DNA from 3 places in the Geobacillus sp. 47C-IIb genome. Region 1 is predicted to be linked to each of the others. Evidence: predicted binding sites of a transcription regulator. Region 1 holds the regulator's gene; each other region holds the start of a gene.

Region 1 (7,406 bases):
GATCATCGGATATGGCGGAATGTGGCTTGTCATCGATGAAGCGCATGTGACAAACGTAGCCGTATTGCCACAATTTCGAGGGCAAAAACTTGGTGAAGCGCTGATGCGCCGCCTCATGGATCTCGCAAAACAGCATGGCGCGGTGACAATGACGCTCGAGGTACGTGTGTCCAACCATGTTGCCCAATCGTTGTACCGTAAGCTCGGGTTCCGCAATGGCGGCATTCGCAAACGGTATTATCCTGATAATTTTGAAGACGCACTAGTAATGTGGGTGAAATTGATATGAACGAAGACGTATACGTATTAGGCATTGAAACAAGTTGCGACGAAACGGCGGCAGCCGTTGTGAAAAATGGAAAAGAAATTGTATCGAATGTCGTCGCCTCACAAATGGAAAGCCATCGTCGATTTGGTGGTGTCGTGCCGGAGATCGCTTCGCGCCATCATGTCGAGCAAATTACGCTTGTGATTGAGGAAGCAATGCAACGAGCCGGGGTATCGTTTTCCAACCTTGATGCCGTGGCCGTGACAGCGGGGCCGGGCCTTGTCGGGGCGCTCCTTGTCGGAGTGAATGCGGCGAAAGCGCTGGCGTTTGCCCATGGGTTGCCGCTTGTCGGGGTGCATCATATTGCTGGCCATATTTACGCCAATCAGCTAGTGGCTGAGATGAAGTTTCCGTTATTAGCGCTTGTCGTTTCGGGCGGGCATACGGAGCTTATCTACATGGAAGAACACGGGAAGTTTACAGTGATTGGCGAAACGCGCGATGATGCCGCCGGTGAGGCGTATGATAAGGTGGCGCGGGCTTTGGGTCTTCCGTATCCAGGGGGACCGCATATCGACCGATTAGCTCATGAGGGCGAACCAGTCATTGATTTGCCGCGGGCGTGGCTTGAGGAAGGATCATATGATTTTAGTTTCAGCGGCTTAAAATCGGCGGTGCTCAATACGCTTCATAACGCAAAACAGCGCGGTGAGGAGATTGACCCGAAACACATGGCTGCGAGTTTTCAAGAGAGTGTTGTCGATGTGCTGGTGACCAAAACGGTGCAGGCGGCGAAACAGTACCGCGTTCGGCAAGTGCTGCTGGCCGGTGGGGTGGCGGCCAACCGCGGGCTGCGGTCCGCGCTACAAGACAAAATGAAGGAGCTTCCGGGCGTTGAGCTCGTTATTCCACCGTTGTCGTTATGCACCGATAATGCGGCGATGATCGCTGCAGCAGGAACAGTGCTGTATTGGCAAGGCAAGCGGTCTGATTTGGCTCTCAACGCCAATCCGGGCTTGCCGCTTGTTTAGTGTAAGAAGGGAAATAAAGAGGGGAAGACAGGGCGGTTGCTTGCAGCAGGCGAGCAAACCGCCTTTTTTGTTTGTGGGAACAAGCTTCGGCTGCTTGCGGCGAAAAGGGACTGTGTATATTTTTATCCACAGGTTGTGGACAATGTGGAAAAGATGAGAAAACACCATAAATATAAGGAGAATAAATACACAACGGTTTTTGCACAAAAAAAGAATTTTTTTTGTGGATAATGTGGAAAAGTTGGTGAATAACTTATATTTCATAGGTGTGATTGTGAATTGTTTTGTGGATAATGTGACTAACTTAAAAACAGCCCGCCAAAATAACGGGCGGGCTATCGGTTAGAGTGAAGAGTAAAGCTGTTCCCATTCAGCCAATAACTTTTCGACTTGCCGTTTTCGTTCCTCGTTTTCTTGCGATAACCGTTGTACTGTTTCATAATCGCCATAAATGGACGGATCACATAGCTGTTGTTCCACTTCAGCGATTTGCGCCTCAAGTGTTTCGATCTCGGCCTCGATTTCATCTAGACGGCGCTGGCGCTGGCGCTGCCGTTTTTTCTCTTCCTTTTCTTGCTTATAAGCGGATTTGCTCGATTCGTTGCTATCCTGCGTTTTGTCAGGACGGGCGTCAAGGCGCTCCAATTCGCACATCTCCGCTTTTTTGGCGATGTAGTAATCGTAGTCACCTAAATATTCGGTGAGGCCATCGCTCGATAGCTCAAACAGCTTTGTCGCAATCCGGTTAATGAAGTAGCGGTCGTGGGAGACGAACAAAATGGTGCCTGGATAGTCGATGAGCGCTTGCTCGAGCACCTGTTTGCTATCGAGATCCAAATGGTTGGTTGGCTCGTCCAAAATAAGAACGTTCGCTTTTTGGAGCATCAGTTTGGCGAGCGCTAGACGCGCTTTTTCCCCACCGCTTAACGCCGAGACTGGTTTTAAAACGTCATCTCCGGAAAACAAAAAGTTACCGAGCACGGTACGGATTTCCTTCTCGGTTTTATCTGGGTAGTCGTCCCATAGCTCATCCAGCACTCGTTTATTCGATGACAATTCGGCCTGATTTTGATCATAATAGCCGATTTGGACGTTTGAGCCGTAGCGAAGCTTTCCCGCTTGGACAGGAAGCCGCTGCGCGACCGCCTTTAGCAATGTTGATTTACCGATGCCGTTCGGTCCGACTAAGGCGACGCTTTCTCCTCGCGTGATGCGAAAGCTGATTTGGCGGATGACAGGTGTTCCTTCGCCGTAACCAACGGCTAGTTCCTCAGCGGTGAGTACTTCATGGCCGCTCGGCCGTTCAATTGTAAAGGAAAAGGATGCCGATTTTCCATCGCCAGTGGGGCGTTCAAGCCGTTCCATTTTTTCTAGTTGTTTTCGACGGCTTTGCGCGCGTTTGGTCGTCGAGGCACGGGCGATGTTGCGCTGGATAAAGTCTTGCAGCCGGGCGATTTCTTCTTGCTGTTTCTCATATCGTTTTAATTCTTGTTCATACTGTTCGGCCCGCTGCTCCAAATAGCGGCTGTAGTTGCCTGTATACCGCTTGAGCTTCGTGTTGGATAGCTCGTATACTTCCGTGACGACTTTATCCAAAAAATAGCGATCATGGGAAACGAGCAGGACGGCACCGGGGTACGCCTGCAAGTATTGTTCCAACCAGGAGAGTGTTTCAAGATCCAAATGGTTGGTCGGCTCGTCCAAAATCAACAAATCTGGCTTAGACAATAGAAGCTTCCCGAGAGCGAGACGTGTCCGCTGCCCACCGCTTAATGAGGAGATAAGCGTTGTTTTATAATCATAGGAAGAAAACTGCAGACCGTGTAAGACCGAACGGATGTCGGCTTCATATTGATAGCCGCCCTGTTCTTTATATTGTTCTTGTAGTTCGTCATACGCTTTGAGTATTTTTTCATAGCGGGCAGGGTCAGCGAGTACATCCGGGTCACCAAGTTGGGAGCCGAGTGCTGCTAGCTGCTTTTCGATGGCTAGAAGTGGCGCGAACACTTCGAGCATCTCGTCCCAAATAGAGCGCGACGAGTCAAGCCCGCTATTTTGTGCCAAATAGCCAATCTTAATATGACTAGGCTTGATGATTTCGCCGCTGTCATAAGAAAGTTCTCCGGCGATGATTTTTAACAATGTCGATTTTCCTGCGCCGTTGCGGCCGACGAGGGCGATTCGGTCACGGGATTGTACTTCTAGTTTTATATTCGATAAAATAAGGTCAGCGCCAAAATATTTCGTGAGCTGGTGCACTTGCAAAATGATCATGTCGTTTCACCTCTCGGAATAGTTTAACGTATGTCGCCAAAACGGTCAAAGACAGATAAACAAAAATCGTGTATAGTGTATAATTGGAGGAGATTGTTTTGTCGTCGTTTACTCATTTCAATGAGCAAGGCCGCGCGAAAATGGTCGATATTACGAACAAGGAAGATACGGTGCGGGTCGCAGTGGCAAAAACGAGCGTCACCGTCAGCGAAGAGATTTATGAAAAAATGACAAACAACGCCATCGAGAAAGGTGACGTGTTGGCAGTGGCCCAAGTGGCCGGGGTGATGGCAGCGAAAAAAACAGCCGATCTCATTCCGATGTGCCATCCGCTCATGTTAAAAGGTGTCGATATCGCATTTTCATGGGAAAACGAAGCGGATGCATATAAACTCGTCATCACCGCAACAGTGAAAACGAAAGGGAGCACAGGGGTGGAAATGGAAGCGCTGACGGCCGCCTCGGTATGTGCGTTGACGGTGTATGATATGTGTAAAGCACTTGATAAAGGGATGATCATCGGTCCGACGTATTTGGTCGAGAAAACGGGCGGAAAGTCCGGCCATTATCGACGGAAAACCGATTAGCTGGGGGATGAAATGATGAGTAACGAACAACCGAAAATTCCGCAAGCAACCGCGAAGCGGCTGCCGCTGTACTACCGGTTTTTGAAGAATTTGCATGCGTCAGGAAAACAGCGTGTGTCCTCCGCCGAATTAAGCGAGGCGGTCAAAGTCGATCCGGCGACCATCCGCCGCGATTTCTCGTATTTTGGCGCGCTCGGCAAAAAAGGGTATGGGTATAATGTCAATTATTTGTTGTCATTTTTCCGTCGGACGCTTGAAGAGGATGAAGTGACGGAAGTCGCCTTGTTCGGTGTCGGAAATTTAGGTACGGCCTTTTTAAACTACAATTTTTCCAAAAACAACAATACAAAAATCGTGATGGCGTTTGATGTTGATGAACAGAAAGTGGGGACGACCGTCGGCGGCGTGCCGGTTTACCATCTCGATGAACTTGAGGAGCGGCTTTGCGGAAACATTCCGGTCGCCATTTTAACTGTGCCAGCCGTCGCGGCTCAAGCGCTGACTGACCGCCTTGTCACCCAAGGGATTAAAGGCATTTTAAACTTCACTCCGGCACGGCTGAATGTGCCGAAACATATTCGCGTTCATCATATCGATTTAGCCATTGAATTGCAGTCGCTCGTCTACTTTCTGAGAAACTATCCATTGCCATCATAAAGGAGAGAATAAAGCGTGAAATACATTTTGATTGTCCTTGTGATTTTGTTGCTGTTTGGCACGAAAAAATTGCCGGAGCTAGGACGGTCGGTCGGCCAGTCGTTGCGCGAGTTTAAAGACGCGACGAAAGGGCTGACTGATGACGAGGAAAACAAAACTGACCGATGACAAGGCAGGATGGGGAAACGATGAACAACAAAGAAATGTCGGTGTATGAACATCTTGGTGAACTGCGGAAGCGGCTGATCATTGTACTCCTCTTTTTTGTCACGGCGCTCGTTGCCAGTTTCTTTTTTGCTGATGATGTCATTGTCTATTTGCAGCAAACGGCTGAGGCGAAGCAGTTGACGATGAACGCCTTCCGTCTCACTGATCCGATTAAGGTATATTTTCAGTTTGCCTTCGTGATCGCTGCTGTGCTGTCCGCCCCGGTGTTGCTGTACCAAATTTGGGCGTTTGTCAGCCCAGGATTGTATGAAAAAGAGCGGAAGGTGACACTCAGCTATATTCCGGCATCGATTTTTCTTTTTTTAGTTGGCGTCGGTTTTGCTTATTTTGTCTTGTTTCCGTTTGTCGTCCGGTTTATGAATGAGCTTGCTGATCGACTGGACATCCAACAAATGATTGGCATTAACGAATATTTTCAGTTTTTGCTCCATCTCGTGCTGCCGTTTGGTATCGTGTTTCAGCTGCCGATCGTCGTCCTGTTTTTCACCCGCTTAGGGCTCATTACGCCGCAGTTGCTTGTACGCATCCGCAAATACGCGTATTTGGCGTTGCTGATTTTGGCGGCAGCCATTACACCGCCTGATGTGTTGTCGCAGGTAATCGTCATGATTCCGCTCACGCTTTTATACGAAGGAAGCATCTGGATCGCCAAAATTGGCTACCGAAAGGCGCAGTTGGCGGCGGAACAAGAAAGCAGTGAGTAAGATCGTGCACAGCAAAAAGAGAGTGGTTATACAGAAAAAACCCTCCCCCAATGGGAGGGTTTCAACGTTTTGGGGCGAAAAACAGGCGGAAGGCGGTGCCAAAATCAAAGGCGGCAAACGCCGCCAAGGCGATAGTCGAAACGTTCCAAACCGTTTCATGAGCGCTTTTGATCGCCAAATACGTAAACAATACACCTAGGATGAAATACGGCAGTGAAAACAGCCGCGGCCGGCTCGTCATAGCCACAACCTCCAAAGCGCTAGCGGCAGTCCAGCTTGGCGCATCATTTTTTCTAACTCATCAGCCAACAAGATTTGAACTACGATCACAAACGTATTCATCGTCACATGGGCGAAAATCGGCACTAAAATGCGGCCGGTTTTCGCATATAAAAAGGCGAACGTCAGTCCCATTGCCGTATACAACAGCAAATGTTCCGGTTCCATATGGGCAATGGCAAAAAGAAGCGAGCTCACGAGCGCGGCCGGCCAAAAGTGATATTTTTCATAAAGAGAGCCAAAAATGATTTTGCGAAAAACAATCTCTTCCAAAATCGGGCCGATAATAGAAGCAACGATGACTAATAGCGGCGTCAAGCGGATGATATCAATGATTTGCCTTGTGTTTTCCGAACCCGGTTCAATGCCGAGCAACCGCCATTCAATATTGGCGGCGATGCTTTGGGCGATAAGTGCCAAAAAGACGCCAGAGATTGCCCACATCGATGACGAAGCGAGGGGAAGCTGTCGCATCCCTCGTTCATCGCGGACGCCGCGAAGCAGCCATAAAATGATGATTAAAGCCGCTAGAAAGCTGATGACCGCCCAATACCCGGAAGCAATCTTGGCGGCTTCGATAGGGCTTTTTGCGCTTTGGCCGATGCCGAGAGCATGCAGAAGCGGCACACCGATAAAGGAGGATAGCTGCATGGCGATGTATGTGATGATGACATACCAGTAATGGCGTTTCAAATCCTCTTACCCCTTTATTCAAATATATCCGTATTGTAACACATGTTTGGTGAAATGATAAGAAAAGCGCGTCAATGGAAGTTGATGCAGTCAACATAAAAAATGTCGAGTGCTGTTTATCGGTTTTGGAAATGTGCAATAATGAAAACGGGTTTCATGCCGGCGGATCCTAGGGTTAACAGCTGTTCAACTCATGTATTCTTTTTTCTCGGAAAAACAGTTATTTTTTTGTATTTCCTACTTGCAAAACTGAGAGAAGTTCATTAATATTATAAGTGTGTTAGCACTCGATAGTAACGAGTGCTAATAAGAACGGCGAAAACTATCGTTAAGGAGGTCGTTTCCCGTGTTGAAGCCATTAGGCGATCGCATTGTCATTGAAGTCGTGGAAACAGAAGAAAAAACGGCTAGCGGTATCGTGTTGCCGGATACGGCCAAAGAAAAACCGCAAGAAGGCCGCGTTGTAGCTGTTGGCACAGGCCGTGTGCTTGATAACGGTCAACGCGTTGCGCCGGAAGTTGAAGTCGGCGACCGTATCATTTTCTCGAAATACGCCGGCACGGAAGTTAAATACGACGGCAAAGAATACTTAATTTTGCGTGAAAGCGACATTTTAGCTGTCATCGGCTAATATATGCGTTTATGACATAGATATTCCAAAAACATACTTACTATTTCATACTTA
Region 2 (7,406 bases), 1.6 Mb from region 1:
GAGCGAGTGAAAATCAACATGCCGATGGTAGGGGCGCTGTTGCGCGTTTGTTCTTTTATCCAACCGGAAGCGATGGAGACGGTCATTCACCGGACGTTCGCCACAAAAGCGCCGCATCTCGTCGAAGCAAATATTCGCGCTTTTCGTCGCGGGTATGAGGAAGTGCGGATTCAAGCATCTCCCGCTCCGGCGGAGGAAAGAACGTTCGTCCGTCCCAGTCCTCGATTTGGATATGAAACACAGCTGATCGGCGGTGTGATTGTCGCTGGCGGAAATAGTTTGTTGAAAAATGTAAGCGGTTCCCGTCAAGGGTTTTTGCCACGTTGGGAAGCCGACAAATGTATTCATTGTGTCGCCTGTGACAACGTCTGTCCCGATCTTTGCTTCGTTTGGGAGGAACGGGTGGACAAAAAAGGGCGCAAACAGATGTTTTTAGCTGGCATTGACTATCAATATTGCAAAGGTTGTTTAAAATGTGTCGAAGCGTGTCCGACGGCTGCGCTTGTGGCCGAACGGGAAGTGCCGGGATTTGCCGAAGCACATTCCTTGAAACATTCGTTTTCGTTTATGAAAGGGGGAATGGAAGCATGGCAATGATTGAAAAAGATGTTGAGATGGCCAACCAAGCAGTACAAGAGATGACGTTTGCCTCCGGCAATGAAATGGCGGCGTTAGCGGCGAGTCAAATTAACTATCACATTATGGGTTACTTCCCGATCACGCCGTCAACGGAAATCGCCCAGCTGCTTGATCAAATGAAAGGGCGGGGCGAACATGAAACGATGCTCATTCCAGCGGATGGTGAGCACGGTTCAGCCGGGATTTGCTACGGCGCGTCGCTCATGGGGGCGCGCGTGCTGAACGCCACGAGTGCCAACGGGCTGATGTACATGCTTGAACAACTGCCAGTGCAATCAGGCACCCGCTTTCCGATGGTATTGAATCTCGTCACCCGCTCGGTCAGCGGTCCGCTCGATATTCACGGCGACCATTCCGATTTGTATTTTACGCTCAACACCGGCTGGGTTGTGCTGCTAGCCCGCACGCCGCAAGCCGTTTACGATATGAACGTCATGGCGCTCAGAATCGCCGAACATGAGGACGTCCGCCTGCCGGTCATCATCGCGTATGACGGGTTTTTCACCTCACATCAAAAACGGAAAGTGCATTATTTCCGCGATCGTGAAACGGTGCAGGCGTTCATCGGTCCGCGCAAAGAAGGGTTCCCGACAGCAGCCGATCCGAAACGCCCTGTGACGATCGGAGCACATATGGGCGGCGATGATTTGATCAACAACCATTATCAACAGTCTGTCGCCTTGTACCGGGCTGGCGACGTATTCCGGCAAGTGGCCGCGGAATATGAAAAATGGTCGGGGCGTCGCTATGAGCCGCTCGATTTATACCGGATGGAAGATGCCGAAGTGGCGCTGTTTTTGCTCAACTCGGCGGCAGAGACGGCGAAAGACGTAGCCGACCGCCTGCGAAAACAAGGGATAAAAGCGGGCGTCATCAGTCCGAACATTATTCGCCCGTTCCCGGCCGAGGAGATCCGCCAAGCGCTAAAACATGTGAAAGCACTGTTGATCGGTGAGCGGGCCGATTCGTACGGGGCGCACGGGGCGAATATGACGCATGAAGTGAAAGCGGCACTGCAGGAAGACCGCGATAATCAGACGATCGTATTAAGCCGTGTTTACGGCCTTGGCGGCAAAGATTTTTACGCCGAAGACGCTGAAGCATTGTTCCGGATGGCCATTGATGCGATGGAAAAAGGAAAAGCGGAAAAAACGTTTGACTATTTCGGCCACGTGCCTGGACGTCTTGAGCAGCAACCGAAACGGCTGCTTGAACCGATCCATGGCGATGCGTTCCGCAGCGGACTCATCCACGTGACGGTCGATGACAAAACGAAACGGCTAAACGTCAAAATTCCGCCGCTGCGGGCGCTGACCGCCAAGCCGAAGCGTCTCGCCCCAGGGCATGGGGCATGCCCAGGATGCGGCATTTTCCCGGGGCTCGAGCTGTTTTTCAAAGGAATTGAAGGCGATATCGTCGTCTTGTTCCAAACCGGATGCGCGTACGTCGTTTCAGCCGCGTATCCGTACAGCTCGCATAAACAAACGATGGTGCACAATTTGTTCCAAAACGGGGCGGCAACGCTCTCCGGCATGGTTGAAGCGTTCTTCGAACTGAAGCGGCGCGGCGAGCTTAATGTCTCGGATGATGTCACGTTTGTCATGGTCACCGGCGACGGCGGGATGGACATCGGCATGGGGTCCGCCATCGGGACGGCGCTACGCAACCATAAGCTGATCATCATTGAATATGATAACGAAGGTTATATGAACACCGGGGCGCAAATGTCGTACTCGACCCCGATGGGCCATATGACCACAACAACCGGGGTTGGAAAAGGACAACGCGGAAAATCGTTCCATCATAAAGATACGCCGCAAATTATGGCAGCAACGAACATCCCGTACGTTTTCACCGGGACAGAAGCGTTTCCGCAAGATTTGGTGAAAAAAGCGGCGAAAGCGCAATGGTACGCGCAGCATGAAGGAACGGTGTACGGCAAGCTGCTCATTACTTGTCCGCTCAACTGGAAATCGGAGGAGCGGTACGGGGAAACCATTTTGCAGGCAGCGGTGAATTCATGCTTTTTCCCGCTGTATGAAGTGGAGCGGGGGAAAACGACGATTACGTACGATCCAGAAGCAAAAGGACGCCGCATCCCGTTAAGTGAATGGCTAAAATATATGGGAAAAACGAAGCATTTGCTTCGGGAAGAAAACAAAGATTTGCTGCGCGAGTTGGAGGAGGAAGTGGAACGGAGATGGACGATTTTAAAAGCGAAGCATGAACATCCGTATCTATAAGATGTCGCAGCACGCTGTGCGCGTGCTGTTTTTTTATGCTTGCCCTTTGGTTGGTGTGATATGGCTCACAACGGGGAAGAGGATGCGCACGGTATAATGGAGACAATGAACAGATCATCAAAAGGGGGAAACGTTGATGCATTCATTTTGTCATATGGGCGGCCCTGAAGGGGTAAAGCTATGCGCTGGCTTGGCGCAATTAAAACAGGAACACGGCCCGCTGCGCGTCCAAATGGAGCAGCTACTCGCTACAGCGGAAGCGATCGGACAAGGGGCAGATGACCGCAACTGGCGCGAGCCGCTCGCCGAATTGAGAGAAAAAGTCGAATCGTTCGTCTCGGTTTTAGATCCGCATTCAGAGCGGGAAGAGGGAGTGTTGTTCCCGATGATGGCCGAGTACATCGGGCGGACGACCGGACCAATCGCCGTCATGGAATACGAACACGAACAGGCAAAAGCACGTCTTTCCATGTTTTTAGAAAAAGCTGCCCAACTGCCAGAGAAAGTTGACACCGATCAGGCGTTGACGCTCGCTGGCGCGGTCATTGAGGCGCATCATATTTTGGATGAGCATTTCATGAAAGAAGAAAATGTGCTCTTCCCGATGGCCGAGCGGCTGTTGTCGGACGAGGAGAAAGAGGAACTGTTTGTGCGCATTAATGAGTAACGAATGGAAAACGGGATGCCTCCTGATTGAGAGCATCCCGTTTTTTATTTGTATTTCATTCATGGTGTGATCTTGTTGGCGGATGGTGATGGATGATTGTTGGGATATGAACGCGTATGTTTCTTTATTTCAGCTGCTATCAAGGTTGAAGAGCCGCAGTCGTATAAGATGGCGAGGGCAACTTGTCCTCGCCTGCTCCATGATCGCCGTGCTTGGCGTTCCTGGTGTAATGCTCGCCGCTCGCTCATTGAGCGCGTTTGAACGGTTCTGCTTGTTTTGGCATTCGCTTGCGATAAACGACATAGCTGCGCTGCAAGTAGCGGATCGGAAAGCTGAACACGTGAACGAGACGGGTGAATGGCCACGAAGCGAACAAGCCGAACGCGGCGAGAATATGGATTTGAAACCAAAGCGGCACCGTTTCCATATAGGCTGGGTTCGGACGGAACGTAAGAAGGCCACGGAACCACGGGCCGATCGTCGTCCGGTAGTCAAACCCGTGCGAATCGACGTTCAGAAATGTCGATGATAGTCCGCTGGCGATGACGATGGCTAAAAATCCGAGCGCCACCCAGTCACCAGTGCTGCTTGTCGCCCGCACACGTTTCACCGTGAGGCGGCGACGGAAAAGGATCACTAAACCGACGAGCGCGGCCAAGCCGGCTGGGATGCCGCCCGCCAAGGCGATGACGTGGTACATCTCTTCGGTGATGCCTAACGCTGTATAAAATGATTCAGGAATGAGAATTCCCATCACGTGACCGACGAAAACGAACAAGATACCCCAGTGAAAGAGAAGGCTTCCAAGGCGCAACTGCCGTTTTTCGAGCAGTTCGCTTGATTTTGATGTCCAGCCGAACTGGTCGCGTTGGTAGCGCCAAATATGGCCAGCAATAAAGAGCACAAGCGACAAATAAGGAACAATTACCCAGAGAAATTGACGAGCCATGCCGTTGCACTTCCTTTCGGTATCGGCGTGACGCCGAGTTGAGTAAAGGTAAGGTTGAGCGTTTCAAATAGCTGTACGTACGGGCTGCCCGCGGCTGCCAACCGCTCGCCGATTTCGCGGATATGGTCGGCATAATCGGCGAGCAAGGAGATGGCATGAGGTTCCTCCGCATAGGCGAGAAATTCAAGCATAAGCGGCAAGTAGTCGGGCAGTTCGTGCTCGGAGACGGTGAATCCGGCCGCCTCGTAACGTGCTTTTAAGGCGACGAGTTCGATTCCGCGCTCCCGTTGTTCACCATTTGTCATATACGTAAGATACAAATTCGTTTTTTTGCCGAAGTCAAATGTTTCGACATATTGCTCCATCCGATCTCGAGCCGGAGTGGCTGCAAGCTGCTCGGCAACCGCCAAAAGCGGCGTGCGGACGGTTTCATCTTCGAGCGAACGGATGGCTTCCAAGTAGTCAGGAAGCGATTCAGCCCACTGTTCGTCCGGATAGGACAACAAATAGGACACACATAAAAAGATGGTTTGCCGTTGTTCGCTGTTCATCATGCATCCTCCATTTTCGTTGTTTGAGGGGAAGGGGGCGAAGCCCGCCCTCATCAAAGCGTGCCGCAAGCGCCCGGACCGCCGGCAAATGCGAGCCCACAGCTGCCTTGTTCGGTGTAGAGATCCGCTACTTCCTCGCGGTGTGACGCCGGGATGACAAAGCGATCTTCGTATTTGGCGATCGCGAGCAAGCGGTACATCTCTTCGATGTCCTCATGGCTTAAGCCGAGTGACTCGATGAGACGAATGTCCGGCTGTTTGTTCGTCTGTTTCGCCCGCATATACGAACGCATCGCCGCCATTTTTTTCAATGTCGTGCGGATGTGCGCTGTATCGCCGGCCGTCAGCAAATTCGCCAAATATTCGATCGGAATGCGCATTTCATCAATGGCTGGGAAGATGTCATCGGCGTTCGCGCCGCTTCCTTTTCCTTCGATCGTATTCATGATCGGGCTTAACGGTGGAATGTACCATACCATTGGCAGTGTCCGATATTCCGGGTGCAGCGGCAAAGCGATTTTCCAGTCAACGATCATTTTGTAAATCGGTGAGCGCTGCGCCGCCGCAATCCATTCGTCCGGAATGCCGGCTTTTTTCGCTTCTGCGATGACAGTCGGATCGTTTGGGTCAAGGAAAATATCAAGTTGGGCGTGATACAGATGTTTCTCATCTGCGACGCTCGCTGCTTCCTTCACTTTATCCGCGTCATACAGCATGACGCCGATGTAACGGATGCGGCCGACACATGTTTCCGAGCAAATTGTCGGCAAGCCGGCTTCGATGCGCGGGAAACAGAGCGTGCATTTTTCCGCTTTGTTCGTTTGCCAGTTGAAATATACTTTTTTGTACGGGCAGCTGGTGACGCAATATCGCCAAGCGCGGCAGGCGTTTTGGTCGACGAGGACGATGCCGTCCTCGTCGCGTTTGTACATAGCGCCCGATGGGCAGCTCGATACGCATGACGGATTGAGACAATGTTCACAAATGCGCGGCAAATACATCATAAAGACATCTTCGAATTCTGCTTGGATCGCCTGTTCCATTTTGACAACGTTCGGGTCGCGCAAGCCGGTGACATGGGCCCCGGCCAAGTCGTCTTCCCAGTTCGGTCCCCACGATACTTCCATCCATTCACCGGTGATGGCCGATTTCGGCCGGGCAACCGGCTGATACCTCTTTTGCGGGCTGTTCGTCAACGTTTCGTAGTCGTAGTTCCATGGTTCGTAGTAATCGTCGATCGTCGGCTGGTACGGGTTGTAGAACAAATTGACGAGCCGCATGGCTTTCGGGCCGGATTTAAGCCGCAATTCGCCGTCTTTTAATTCCCAGCCGCCTTTATATTTATCTTGATCTTCCCACTGTTTCGGATAGCCGATCCCCGGCTTTGTTTCCACGTTGTTAAAGTACATATATTCGGCGCCGGGCCGGTTTGTCCATGTGTTTTTGCATGTGACGCTGCACGTATGGCAGCCGATACATTTATCCAAATTCATGACCATGCCGACTTGCGCTTTAATCTTCAAGCCAATCAACCTCCTCTAATTTGCGGATGACAACGAACAAGTCGCGTTGGTTGCCCGTCGGTCCGTAATAGTTGAATCCGTAGCTTAACTGCGCGTATCCGCCGATCATATGCGTCGGTTTCACATGGATGCGTGTCGGGCTGTTGTGCGTGCCGCCGCGGTTGTTCGTCAGCTTCGTGCCCGGCACGTTAATATGGCGGTCTTGCGCGTGGTGCATAAACGCCATGCCGCGCGGGAGACGGTGCGAGACGACGGCGCGGGCGACGACAACGCCGTTTTCGTTGAAACATTCGATCCAGTCGTTGTCTGTAATGCCGGCTTCGGCTGCGTCGTCTTTGTTCATCCAGACGGTCGGTCCGCCGCGGAACAATGTCAGCATTGGCAGCGAATCGAAATACATGCTGTGAATCGACCATTTGTTATGCGGTGTCAAATAGTTTAAGACGACCTCTTTTCCGTTTTCCGTCGGCCGTTTGTTCGAGAATGGGCGGTGCGGCAAGACTGGCTTGAACGTTGCCATCGTTTCACCGAACTCGTGCATCAGTTCATGGTCGATGTAAAACGACTGTCTGCCGGTCAGTGTCCGCCACGGAATGAGCCGTTCGACGTTCGTTGTAAACGGCGAGTAACGCCGTCCGCCTTTTTCCGAACCGCTGAAGGCCGGTGAAGTGATGACCGTTTTCGGCTGAGCGGTGATTTGTTCAAACGTGAAGCACTCTTCTTCGCGTTCTTTCGCCAAGTCAGCAAGCTCCAAATTCGTCTTTTTCTCGAGCGCTTCCCATGCTTTGACGGCCATTTTTCCGTTTGTGGTCGACGACAGCGTCAAAATCGCTT
Region 3 (7,406 bases), 1.5 Mb from region 1:
TCATTTGGTGTGCCTTCCTCTCTGTTGCCATATTCCCCTCTCATTCTACTAAATCGCCCGTCAGGACGCAAAACAAAATAAATAAACCATAATTATATTATGTAAATAGGATAAAAAGAAAAAACAAGGGCGCCCCTAGCTGTAGTTGTCCTCGATGGCTTTGCGAATGAGCGCCGCGCACCGGTCAAGCTCTGCTTTCAGCTGACGTTTATACAGCTTCGCTTTTTCTTGCCCACCCTCGGCAAACCGATAATACACGACTTCCTGGTACTTCATCCCTTCTTTTTTCTGTTTCACTTGCTTTAAAATGCCGTCTTCGATTAAATCGTGAAGCGCCTTGTACACTTCTGAATGGTTCGGACGATAGCCGAGCGGTTTAAACTCTTGGCGCAATACATCGAGCAACTTCAGTCCGTACAGCCGCTCCTGCTCCGTTAACGTGATCAAATACAATTTTAAAAACGCACGTTGTTTTAACAGAAAACCGCTTGGCGTCCGTTTCTCTCCCATCGATCTTTTTCCTCCTTTCCCTGATGTTCCATTCGCCTAACCGAGAGCAAAGGGCTGTTTGATTCCGTTTTCTTTTCATTATACCATGCGGGAAAGGAAAAATCCTCTCCCGCCTACGTTCAATAAAAAACGATGGTTTTGTTGCCATGAATGATGACTCGGTCTTCCAAATGCCATCTCAGCGCCCGAGCGAGCACCGTCTTTTCGATCAAGCGGCCGATCCGTTTTAAATCGTCGGGATGATGGCGATGGTCAACACGAGCAACGTCTTGTTCAATGATCGGTCCTTCGTCCAAATCATCGGTGACATAATGGGATGTGGCGCCGATCAGCTTGACGCCGCGCTCATAGGCCCGCTCATACGGCCGTGCGCCGATAAACGCCGGCAAGAACGAATGATGAATGTTGATGATTCGCCCTGGAAATTCAGCGACAAATGCCGGCGATAAAATTTGCATGTAGCGGGCGAGCACAATCGTATCGATCCGATAGTCGTGAAGCAGGCGGATTTGTTCAGCCTCCGCGTCCGCTTTCGTTTCTTTCGTCACCGGAATGTGCACATACGGAATCCCGAGCGGCTCGACCACATCGCGCAAATCGGGATGATTGCTGATGACAAGGGCGATATCGGCGATCAGTTCCCCCGCTTGCCATTGCCAAAGCAGCTCAAGCAAACAATGTTCAGCCTTTGAGACGAAAATCGCGATCCGTCGAATTTCATTATGCAGTCGAAGCTGCCAAGTCATGCTAAATTCCTCGGCAATGGGGGCAAACGCCGTTTCGATCTCTTCCTTCCGACCCGCGATGTTCGGGCAATCAAACTCCAAGCGGAGGAAAAACGTCCCGCCTTCCGGATCGGTCGAGTATTGGCTTGATTCGACAATATTGGCCCCCTGTTCATAAAGAAACGAAGTCACCGCCGCAACGATGCCGGGGCGGTCCGGGCAGGAAATCAGCAACCGAGCCCGCTGCTCGTAGCCTTGCAAAAACGATTGCCAGCGATGTTGGCGAAATGTAGTCATCCGTTCTCTCTCCCTTTTCTTGCGATGATTTAGTTTCTTGTGATATTTAGTTTCCATCATACAAAAAATTGGCGGACTTGCCAACAGGAAAGCGCGGATGTTCTCTATAACAAAAGGCACCTCCCTATCTGGGAGATGCCTTTTTGATGAGCGGCCATTGATTAGTCTTTTGTTAAATCGCCGGCTGGACCGAAAAATTCGTAATGGATGCGTTCCTCAGGCACGCCCCATTGCTTCAGGGCGCGATAGACCGTTTTCATGAACGGAACAGGGCCACAGAAGTAAAAGTCAGCGTCTTTGGACGGAATGACCGTTTGCATCCATTCCAAATCGATCCGCCCTTCTTTGCTGAAGTGCGGGTGTTTTCGATCTTCATCTGACGGCGACTCGTAACAAATGTGATAAGAAAATACTGGATTTTTAGCTAAGGTCTGCAACTCTTGGTCAAACGCCTGTACGCGGCCATTGAGAGCAGCTTGCAGGAACGTAACCGGGCGGTTAGGTTGCCGAATGGCCAACGTATTTGCCATGCTCAAAAGCGGAGTGATGCCAACGCCACCGCTAATGAAGACGACCGGCGTTTCTTTTGCCAAATCAAGCGTAAAGTCACCGGCTGGGGCGCTTAATTCAAGCACATCCCCTTCTTGGATATGATCATGCAAGTAATTTGAAACAATGCCCGCCGGTTTGTCAGCCGTCGCTGCTTCCCGTTTGACGCTGATACGGTAATACCCTTTTCCTGGTGCATCCGATAAGCTGTACTGCCGGATGTGCGTGTACGTTTCGCCTGGAATTGACATTTTTACGCTGACGTATTGGCCTGGTAAATAGTCGCTAATGGCTTCGCCGTCTTCCGATTTGAGATAAAACGAGGTGATGACGTCGCTTTCTTTCACTTTTTTGGCGACGACAAAGCGACGAAAATCACGCCAGCCGCCGCGTTTGGCCGCTGCTTCATCGTAGAGCTCCTGCTCGACTTGAATGAACACGTCAGCAATGACTTCATACGCTTCCGCCCAAGCGGCAATCACTTCGTCAGTGGCGGCATCGCCAAGGACGTCTTTGATCGCCAGCAGCAAATGCTTTCCGACGATCGGATATTGTTCCGGTTTGATGCCTAAACTCCGGTGTTTATGGCCGATTTGCCGTACGACCGGCAAGATGGCATCGAGCTGATCGATATAGCGCGCTGCTGCGTAGACTGCTGCAGCCAAAGCACGTGGCTGCCGCCCTTGTTTTTGGTGGGCATGGTTAAACACGTTCAGCAACTCTGGATGATTGGAAAACATGAGCTCATAAAACCGTTTTGTAATCTGTTCTCCATGCTTCTCCAATACCGGTACTGTTGATTTGACAATTTCGATCGTTTTTGGGTGTAAAGTTGTGCTCGTAGCCATTGTTCCATCCCCTCACAAAACATGTATTTAAAATACATCTTTTATTCAACCATGAGCGATAATGAAAAGCAATATTTCAAATACATCTTTAACAAATTGTTCACAATTCCCCATATGAAGCGGATGTGATACAATTGGAATCGACCATGCTTAAAAGGTTGTGAACGGATATGCAGTTAACAAGCTATACCGAATACGCTTTGCGTGTCCTCTTGTTTTTAGGGACGCTTGATGAAGGAGAAAAAACCAACATTAAGGAAATTTCCACTATATTTTCGCTGTCTGAGCATCATTTAAGCAAAATTGTCCATGAGCTCGGCAAGCTTGGCTACATCGAAACGATCCGTGGACGCAACGGTGGAATCCGCTTGGCGAAACGACCTGAGGAAATCATCGTTGGCGCGGTCGTTCGCGAGACAGAAGACAATTTGTCGCTTGTCGAATGCTTCGCTTCCCACGGCAATGAATGCATCCTCACACCTGCGTGCCGGCTCCGTTTCGTGCTTCGCGAGGCGTTAGAGGCGTTTTTGCGTGTTCTGGATACGTATACGCTTGCCGATTTGCTGGAAAATCGCACATCGCTTCGTGCTTTGCTTAAGGAGCAGCGCGATGGATAAACACTCTCCGGCTGAATGCCGGGGAGTTTTATTTTTCCCGTTGACAGGCACACTATAAGCAAGCATAGCATCGCCGTACGGGACGGAGAAGTGATTGTCATACCCATAGATCGCACGATGGTGGCCTTGCAGACAGTGCTTTTTAGCTTCGCTGAGCGGTCGCAGACGATGTTTTTTATGTGCCGAGATGTTTATCGTTTGTTATCCGATTATTGGCCGACCGCTCCATGCGAAAGTGATTCTTTCCCGCGTCTATACGGAGGCAAAAACAGTCCGCCTGCTGCTTAGCAGGCACAAAAAACAAAGCCAGGTCTCCCATACAGGGGATGTCCATTCCCGCTCCTGGCTATGCCCTGCATCCTAGGTAACAAACCGATGGGTCCGGGTTTAGTGCCAGCAGGAAATGATATGCGTCATCTATACTTTGCGACGAACAATAGAAGCGGTCTTATCCAGATAGCGGTCACGCTTGCCGCTTTAGTGGATGATGAACACGAAAGGAGAAGGGAAAGATGCGAAAACGATGGATGCCGCTTGCTATCATTTGCACGTTATTGCTCAGCCTTTGCGCCAGCTGCGGCGGCCATAACGAGGAGCAGCCGGAAAAACGAAATCAGTCATCGAACATGGGCGGTGGGATGAACACATCCGATACCGGCCGATAATCCCCTTTGTTTGCCACATTTCGCATAATATATTAAGATTAGAAAGGTGTGAGAAAATCTGCAAGACTAAGGAGGTAACAATGAAACACCAAGGAAACGCTTTGCCACCATATGTGCATTTGGACAATGGGGAGCTTTGGCTCACCGAAGATGACCGCGACAATTTAAAAATCAGCTATCGCATCAAAGAAGTAATCTTTGCCGAGCCGTCCGATTACCAGCATGTTATGATTTTGGATTCGTACGATTTTGGACGCATGCTTGTTCTTGACGGCGTCGTGCAAACGACTTCGATTGATGGCCATATTTATAACGAAATGATTACACACGTGCCGCTGCAGCTTCATCCAGAGGCAAAACAGGCGCTCATCATCGGCGGTGGCGACTGTGGAGCGGCTCGTGAAGCGGCCAAGTATGACCGTTTAGAGACGATCGAGATGGTCGAAATCGACGAAAAGGTCGTCCATGCATGCAAAGAACATTTACCGGCCGTCTCCGGCAACTTGTCTGATCCGCGCGTGAAGTTTATTTATGATGACGGCGTCGCGTTTGTACAAGGAAAAGAAGGCGTGTACGACGTCATTATGATCGACTCATCCGACCCAGTCGGCCCAGCCGAAGCGCTGTTTTCGTCGGAGTTTTATGCGAACGTGCACCGCGCGTTAAAAGAGGACGGGCTGATGGTGTGCCAAAGCCAGTCCCCGATTTTCCACCTAGATATTTTAAAGCGCACATACCGCAACATTCGTGAATTGTTCCCGCATGTGCTCGTGTATACGGCGGTCGTGCCGACATACCCGGGCGGAATGTGGAGCTTTACGATCGGCTCGAAACGGCCGCTAGATTTCCCGGCACAGACGACGATTCCAAACGATACGAAATACGTCAATGATGCCGTTTTCCGCCAATGTTTCTCCTTGCCGGAATTTTTGCGTTCGGCACTAGAGGAGTAATGGTGCCAAAAAGAAGGGTGTCTCAAAAAAACAACGAGACACCCTCTTTTTTATATACACGTTAAATGATTTTGCTGTTCTATATAGGTGTTTAGCCGGCTCTTTGAATCCTCCCTTTTTGTGTTACCCGCATCTGATGCCTCCTCTTAGAGAAAGCTCTTTTATTGGTTGCTTGAGCCGCCTAGCGGGTGGTGAGATAGTGCTCGTTTAGCCAGCCATGCGAGCGTCAAGTCATCAGCGGGTGGGTTATGCAGCCCGGCGCGGATGTCGCGGTAATAGCGGCCGAGCGGATTGTCAGCAAACAAGCTTTGCCCGCCGACGATGCGCATCGCCATATCGACGACCTCGAGTGCTGTATTTGTGGCAACTAGCTTCGCGGCCGCCAGCTCCTCTTTCATCTCGGCTCGTTTATCCGGATAGCGATCCCATAAGTCAGCGATCGCGTACAGAAAATGGCGCGCGTGGGCAAGCCGCCATTCCATTTCGGCGATCTTTCGCTGCACTTCTGGCGTTGAAGCGATCGGATGGGACAATGTGTTCGGCTGATACGTCTGCGCGAAGCGGATCGCTTCATTGCGAGCCGCAATGGCGATGCCTAAGTAGCAAGCCGGAACGTGCAACAACCATCCTTGTGCTGGAGCGGTTTCATTCGACTTCCCGAGGATTTCCACAAGCGCATTCTTCTCGACTTCAACACCATCAAGGATGAGGTCGTCGCTACGCGTCGCCCGCATACCGAGCGTGTTCCATGTCGGCTCAATGCGCATGCCCGTAGCGGACATTGGGATGAGAAATTCGCCGACTTCGCCGCTGTCTTCGATGGTGGCGGAAATCAATACGTAATCTAACGCCGGGGCCAACGAGGCAAACGATTTGCGCCCGCAGAGCACAAAGCGGCCATTGCGGAGGGCGGCTTTTGTTTCAGGTTTTCCGCCGCGCGCTGGGCTGCCGGTTGCCCGTTCGGAGTGGGCGCTGTTAATGAGCGCATGGCGTTTGACAACTTCTTCGGCCAAGCGGGCGAGCGTCGATTCCGGCCAGCGGCGGAGTAAAAACAGACGCATCAGAATGCTCGCGTGCCATCCGAACGACAAGGCGGTGGCGCCGCTGCCTTGAGCGAGCATTTCTTGCACAAGTACCAATTCATAAAGCGACGCCCCGTGGCCACCGTATTCGGTGGGAACCGTGAGCGAAAGAAATCCGGCTTCTTTTAAGTCAGCAAAATCAGCAAACGGGAACTCCGCCTGTTCGTCATAATCTGCCGCCCGCGCCGCAAAACGCTCAGCGAGGTGCCGAGCTTGTTCATACAGTTCCCGTTCCCGCTCGTTTCGCACGAGCAAATGATACAATTCGTTCATCGCTCTCCCCTTCTTTTGTTGTTAAGATGATTTCATTGTACCGGTTTTGATGAAGGGTGAAAACAAAAACGCTTAAACGCCCACCGATGCCCATGTCATCCTGAATTCGGGGAGATAAAAAATAGCCGTCTTGGTCTTCAGACGACTAGGACAGCAAAGATAACCAAAACGAAGATTAAAAGAGAAAAAAATACCGAATATACCGATCATCGCCACGGTGAACAAACTCGTTTTTTGCTTCGTCATATTCGTATTCGTCTTGCCAGCGGCAGCCATCACGTGCAATTTGACGGACAGCATGAATAATCGTGTACACTTCTTCGTTTGTCATCGTCGGATGGAGCGATAAACGTACCCATCCTGGTTTGGCGAGGGCGTTGCCGCTTTTGACTTCCTCAAGCAAGGCAGCCGACTGTTCTTTGTCAATGCCAAGCAAGTAATGTCCGTACGGCCCGGCGCATGAGCAGCCGCCGCGCGCCTGAATGCCAAAGCGGTCGTTTAGCAGTTTGACGACAAGATTATAATGAAGTCCTTCGATTACAAACGAAACAATACCAAGCCGATCACTTCGATGCCCTTCTAGCACATGAACGCCGGGGATTTTCTGCAGCGCCGGCAGGAGAAGCGAAACGAGCTCTTTTTCCCGAGCGCGCATCTTCGCAATATTCATCTGTTCTTTCAGTTGAATGGCGAGCGCTGCTTTAATCGTTTGCCAAAACGGCGGTGTGCCCCCGTCTTCCCGTTCTTCAATCGCCTCTACGTACTCATAATGCCCCCATGGATCGGTCCAATACACCGTCCCACCGCCCGGATGATCCGGCGCATGCTGGCGGTAAAGGCGTCCGTCAAACACGAGCACGCCGGCACTCCCCGGCCCGCCAAGAAAC

What was found. Region 1 encodes Rex, which represses fermentation and respiration genes when NADH is low (regulators of the CRP and FNR family bind a similar motif). Its sites were predicted from a motif close to TTGTGAAATATTTCACAA; they were not measured.
Region 2: a site for Rex is predicted at 2,936-2,953, ahead of IC804_RS00975 (hemerythrin domain-containing protein). Genes of this name have one in related genera too.
Region 3: a site for Rex is predicted at 3,018-3,035, ahead of nsrR (nitric oxide-sensing transcriptional repressor NsrR). Genes of this name have one in related genera too.

Annotation. Positions count from the first base shown of each region.
Region 1 is NZ_CP061473.1:2,191,983-2,199,388, forward strand. It holds gene rimI (ribosomal protein S18-alanine N-acetyltransferase) at 1-289, shown strand, start outside; gene tsaD (tRNA (adenosine(37)-N6)-threonylcarbamoyltransferase complex transferase subunit TsaD) at 286-1,299, shown strand; gene IC804_RS11205 (ABC-F family ATP-binding cassette domain-containing protein) at 1,642-3,573, opposite strand; gene moaC (cyclic pyranopterin monophosphate synthase MoaC) at 3,672-4,160, shown strand; gene IC804_RS11215 (redox-sensing transcriptional repressor Rex) at 4,176-4,817, shown strand; gene tatA (twin-arginine translocase TatA/TatE family subunit) at 4,833-4,985, shown strand; gene tatC (twin-arginine translocase subunit TatC) at 5,006-5,749, shown strand; gene IC804_RS11230 (DUF4305 domain-containing protein) at 5,811-5,990, opposite strand; gene IC804_RS11235 (CPBP family intramembrane glutamic endopeptidase) at 5,987-6,721, opposite strand; gene groES (co-chaperone GroES) at 7,068-7,352, shown strand.
Region 2 is NZ_CP061473.1:186,212-193,617, reverse strand. It holds gene IC804_RS00985 (2-oxoacid:acceptor oxidoreductase family protein) at 1-597, shown strand, start outside; gene IC804_RS00980 (thiamine pyrophosphate-dependent enzyme) at 588-2,882, shown strand; gene IC804_RS00975 (hemerythrin domain-containing protein) at 3,019-3,549, shown strand; gene narI (respiratory nitrate reductase subunit gamma) at 3,794-4,498, opposite strand; gene narJ (nitrate reductase molybdenum cofactor assembly chaperone) at 4,474-5,049, opposite strand; gene narH (nitrate reductase subunit beta) at 5,103-6,572, opposite strand; gene IC804_RS00955 (nitrate reductase subunit alpha) at 6,562-7,406, opposite strand, start outside.
Region 3 is NZ_CP061473.1:94,704-102,109, forward strand. It holds gene IC804_RS00485 (ATP-binding protein) at 1-4, opposite strand, end outside; gene IC804_RS00490 (replication termination protein) at 136-510, opposite strand; gene purU (formyltetrahydrofolate deformylase) at 630-1,532, opposite strand; gene hmpA (NO-inducible flavohemoprotein) at 1,694-2,929, opposite strand; gene nsrR (nitric oxide-sensing transcriptional repressor NsrR) at 3,100-3,546, shown strand; gene IC804_RS00510 (hypothetical protein) at 4,059-4,211, shown strand; gene speE (polyamine aminopropyltransferase) at 4,292-5,164, shown strand; gene IC804_RS00520 (acyl-CoA dehydrogenase family protein) at 5,326-6,519, opposite strand; gene IC804_RS00525 (aminotransferase class V-fold PLP-dependent enzyme) at 6,695-7,406, opposite strand, start outside.